DNA from 2 places in the Clostridium sediminicola genome. Region 2 is predicted to be linked to the other one. Evidence: a T-box and tRNA genes for the amino acid it is inferred to sense, from the RefSeq annotation. Region 2 holds a T-box; the other holds one or more tRNA genes.
What was found. A T-box is a leader RNA that pairs with one kind of tRNA and senses whether it is charged. The one in region 2 lies ahead of ACQ3F0_RS20565 (glycine--tRNA ligase), so its partner is inferred to be a tRNA-Gly.

Region 1 (2,461 bases), on a different contig from region 2:
AATGTAGAGTTACCAGCTAATAATAAAGGTAAATTAGATGTAGGTGGTGCTATAGGAAAAGAGGGTGGATTAGTAGTTATTAAAGATATGGGATTAAAAGATCCATATGTAGGTCAATCACCTATATATAGTGGTGAAATAGGTGATGACTTGGCATATTATTATACAGTTTCTGAACAAACTCCAAGTGCGGTAGGATTAGGGGTGCTCGTTGATGAGAACTTAGATGTTATTACAGCTGGTGGAATAATTATTCAAATGATGCCAGGGGCGGATGAGATGCTGGCCGATTTAGTCACTTATAGATTGGAAGATTTAGGTTCTATTACAGGGTTTTTAAAAGATAAATCAATTTATGATATGGTAAATTTCTTATTTGATGATATGGATTTAAAAATTATATCTGAAATGGAACCTGAATTTAAATGTGACTGCTCTAGGGAAAAGGTTGAAAAAGCATTAATTAGTATTGGGAAAGAAGAGCTAAGGACTATTTATAACGAAGGAAAAGAAGAAGAAATTAAGTGCCATTTTTGTAACACTGCATACAAATTTAATAAAGAAGATATAGGAAATCTTTTAGAAAAAGACGTTAATTAGGGATTTTATAATTAGGGTATGTTTTAAAACAGTGTTGATATTAATTAAAAAGTTCACAATTGAAATAAATTGCGAAGCGCTTTTCTTGGCAATTTATAATTGTTGTATCAAATAATCAAAAACAATAATATATTAAACTATAGAGATGTTAAACCACAAAAAGTAAACTAAATCAAAGATGCTATATATTGATGTGTTCTTATGCTATATATTGTGAGGAAAGTTAAGATGTTTACTTTTTGTGGAATAACCATAGCATAAAGTAAAATAAAATTAAGTTTGTATGAAATATATAGAAAATTGATAAAAAACAGTGTAAGATTAATCTAATTCAATATAAAGAGCTATATTGAGATTGACATTGGGCGGTATATTTTATATTATATTAATGCGTTTGCGAATGAAATGTTTCAGGAAGCAAATAAAAAAGATTTAATAAAGTCTTGACAAAGTTTTTGAAATGTTATATAATTAACTTCGTCATTAAAAATGGGAGCATAGCTCAGCTGGGAGAGCACCTGCCTTACAAGCAGGGGGTCACAGGTTCGAACCCTGTTGTTCCCACCAAAAAAATAATGGCCCAGTGGCTCAGTTGGTTAGAGTGCCGGCCTGTCACGCCGGAGGTCGAGGGTTCGAGTCCCTTCTGGGTCGCCATTTATATAGTTTTAATAAGGCTCGATAGCTCAGTCGGTAGAGCAGAGGACTGAAAATCCTCGTGTCACTGGTTCGATTCCAGTTCGAGCCACCACTAGCGGGAGTGGCTCAGTGGTAGAGCGTCACCTTGCCAAGGTGAACGTCGCGAGTTCGAATCTCGTCTTCCGCTCCAAATATGGCGCTATGGCCAAGTGGTAAGGCAGAGGCCTGCAAAGCCTTTACCCCCGGTTCAAATCCGGGTGGCGCCTCCAAAAAACCTCAACTTTTTAGTTGAGGTTTTTTTATTGTCAATTATAAGTTTTAAGTGGTAAGTTACTGAAAACTTATACCTTTAAGCATAGAAAACCAACTAGTTTTCTATGCTTAATATGCTACCTCTATCAATTAAACTCCCCTTACCGAGATTTACATAACTAACATTGTGCTTTTCTAAAAAAGTTTTAACTTCATTTGAATATTTATAGTTATCTAGTTCTCCGTAAAAACCTATCACATTCTTATCAATTAACCCGCAAGTTCCTCCTATGAAACCATAATTTAAGCCTGGTAAATCAATGTGTCCAGGAGATAATAATAAAACATCTATATTCTCTTTTTTTACTGCTTCAGCAATGCTTGTATCTGAAGTTATTATGGCGTTAGCTTTTATAATTGCTGTAGAACATTTCGTATAACCTTGTTTCACATTTAATAATTTTTTGGTTTTAACAAAATTTAATAAATTTTCATCAGTATATTGGAGGTTGTGAATAAATATATTACCTAAATGAACTGAATTTAATATTATATCATAGGGATATTTTTCAGTAAGAGGATTTTTGGTATATAAAATCTCTAAATTTATATGAGAAATTGAGTTTATAAAAGAATCAGGAATATCTTTATGAAAAATAATTTTATTTTTGCTTATTATATTCATTAATATATCAGGATGACATTTTATAGCCTCGTATAGTTTATGACAAGGGGGGCATTTGATAACTATGCCATATTTAGATAAGTTATTAAATTCGGTTTGAGTTATCCTACAATCTACAAAAAAATATTTCATTTACTATCACCTCAATTATAGTTTTTGTATATGTTTTAAAATAATTTCGATATTAAAAAATGCTTCGTAATAAAAATAGAAGACGAAATAAATCAGTGACAAGTGATAAGTTAATGATGATTTTCTTGCAGAAAATCTTTAATTAAGCTTTTATCA
Region 2 (2,461 bases):
ACTTGTCACTAGATATCTAAAACTATACTTTTATTTTAAAATATTTAGTTTGTTGGAAGTAGTTTATCTATAATTATTACCATTTATTGATTAATTATAGCACTAAACGTAGTTATTGACTATATTTTTATCAATTCACCATAGAAATAAAAGACGAACTAAATCAGTAACAAGTGAAAAACCCAAAGACAAGTTTGCCTTTGGGTTTTAAATTAAAATTCTACTTTTTCAGCTAAGAATGCTTCTAATTCATCTATACTTATTCTTCTTTGCTCCATTGTGTCTCTATCTCTTATAGTAACAGTATTATCTTCCATAGTATCAAAATCTACAGTGATACAATATGGAGTACCAACTTCGTCTTCTCTTCTATATCTTTTACCTATACTTCCTGCTTCATCATAATCAACATTAAATTTCTTACTTAGCATAGCATATACATCTAAAGCCTTATCTTTTAATTTTTTAGATAGTGGAAGAATAGCTGCTTTATATGGTGCTAATGCTGGATGGAAACGAAGTACATTTCTAGTATCTCCATTTTCTAATTTTTCTTCTTCATATGCATTCACCAAGAAAGCAAGTGTTACTCTATCAGCACCTAAAGAAGGTTCTATACAATATGGAACATATTTTTCTTTTGTTGTTTGGTCCATATATGATAAATCTGTTCCTGAATGCTTTATATGCTGATTTAAGTCATAATCAGTTCTATCAGCTATACCCCATAATTCTCCCCATCCAAATGGGAACAAAAATTCAACATCAGATGTTGCATTAGAATAAAAAGCTAACTCTTCTTCTGAATGATCTCTAAACCTCAATTTTTCTTCTTTCATACCTAAATCAAGTAAGAATTTCCAACAATAGTCCTTCCAATAATTAAACCATTCAATATCTGTACCTGGTTTACAGAAGAATTCTAATTCCATTTGTTCGAATTCTCTTGTTCTAAAAGTAAAGTTACCCGGTGTTATTTCATTTCTAAAAGATTTACCTATTTGACCTATACCAAAAGGTATTTTCTTTCTAGCAGAACGCTGTACATTCTTAAAGTTAACAAAAATACCTTGTGCTGTTTCTGGTCTTAGGTATATTTCAGCCGCAGAATCTTCAGTAACTCCTTGGAATGTTTTAAACATAAGATTAAATCTTCTAATATTTGTGTAGTTTAGTTTTCCGCATTTAGGGCAAACAATATTATTTGTATCTATATATTCTTTAAGCTCTTCATTAGTCCATCCATCTGCTGTTTCTGTATCTTTACCATTATCATGTAAATGATCTTCAACTAATTTATCAGCTCTAAATCTCGCCTTACATTCTTTACAATCCATTAGAGGATCTGAGAATCCGCCAATATGACCAGATGCAACCCAAGTTTGAGTGTTCATTAATATACCACAGTCAACACCAACATTATATGGACTTTGTTGTATAAATCTTTGCCACCATGCTTTTTTAACATTGTTTTTAAATTCAACACCAAGTGGACCGTAATCCCATGAATTTGCCAATCCTCCGTATATCTCAGAACCTTGGAATATAAATCCTCTGTTCTTACATAAAGCAACAACTTTATCCATTGAAATTTTTTCTGACATAATAATTACCTCCCTTATTAATTTTGGCTATTTATACATTTATTATCCTAAGAGTCGGCTTAAGAATTAGTAGAAAAAAAACCAAATAAAAAAAGACCTACTAACCTAAAGGGACGAATTAAATCCGCGGTTCCACCCTTCTTGGCTATAGCCCTACTTTAAACTACTATACTCCAAAGCGCCATTCGCAAAAGTTTCTTAGTTGTTTTCACCAAACACAACCTCTCTATAAAAATAACTTTTACTACTCCTCTTCTTCTCAGTATATCTATATTAATTTGTTCCTTATGGGTATTTTATCAAAGCAACAGAAAATGTCAAGTGTTTTTCCCAAAAAATATAAATGGCTCCGCGGAGAGGACTCGAACCTCCAACCTATCGGTTAACAGCCGAGTGCTCCACCATTGAGCTACCGCGGAACATTTTTACTACAAGAAAAATTATATCACTTTTTATAAAAATTGCAAGTCTTTTTCTTAAAAATCTTTTTCCAATTCTTGATTACAGTGAAAAAACAAAGCCCGCTTAAAAGCGAGCTTATTAATTATTGTTTTGTAGGTTTCATCGTAGGGAATAACAATACGTCTCTGATAGAACTACAATTAGTTAAGAACATTACTAATCTGTCTATACCGATACCAAGTCCACCTGTTGGTGGCATTCCGATTTCTAAAGCATTGATGAAATCATCGTCCATCATATATGCTTCGTCATCTCCTAATTCTCTTTCTCTTAGTTGTTGCATAAATCTATCTTTTTGAACTATCGGATCATTTAATTCTGAGTATGCATTACATAACTCTCTACCATAAACAAATCCTTCGAATCTTTCAGTTAATTCATCATTTCCTCTTTTC

Region 1: it has a tRNA-Gly gene. The T-box ahead of ACQ3F0_RS20565 (glycine--tRNA ligase) is inferred to sense a tRNA for this amino acid. The anticodon was not compared.

The regions. Positions count from the first base shown of each region.
Region 1 is NZ_BAABMF010000020.1:14,710-17,170, forward strand. Features, by position in the region: gene hslO (Hsp33 family molecular chaperone HslO) at 1-600, shown strand, start outside; tRNA gene ACQ3F0_RS22065 (tRNA-Val) at 1,092-1,167, shown strand; tRNA gene ACQ3F0_RS22070 (tRNA-Asp) at 1,178-1,254, shown strand; tRNA gene ACQ3F0_RS22075 (tRNA-Phe) at 1,273-1,348, shown strand; tRNA gene ACQ3F0_RS22080 (tRNA-Gly) at 1,352-1,426, shown strand; tRNA gene ACQ3F0_RS22085 (tRNA-Cys) at 1,432-1,505, shown strand; gene ACQ3F0_RS22090 (DUF6873 family GME fold protein) at 1,604-2,305, opposite strand.
Region 2 is NZ_BAABMF010000017.1:2,597-5,057, forward strand. Features, by position in the region: gene ACQ3F0_RS20565 (glycine--tRNA ligase) at 213-1,604, opposite strand; T-box leader at 1,711-1,874, opposite strand; tRNA gene ACQ3F0_RS20570 (tRNA-Asn) at 1,949-2,023, opposite strand; gene lysS (lysine--tRNA ligase) at 2,149-2,461, opposite strand, start outside.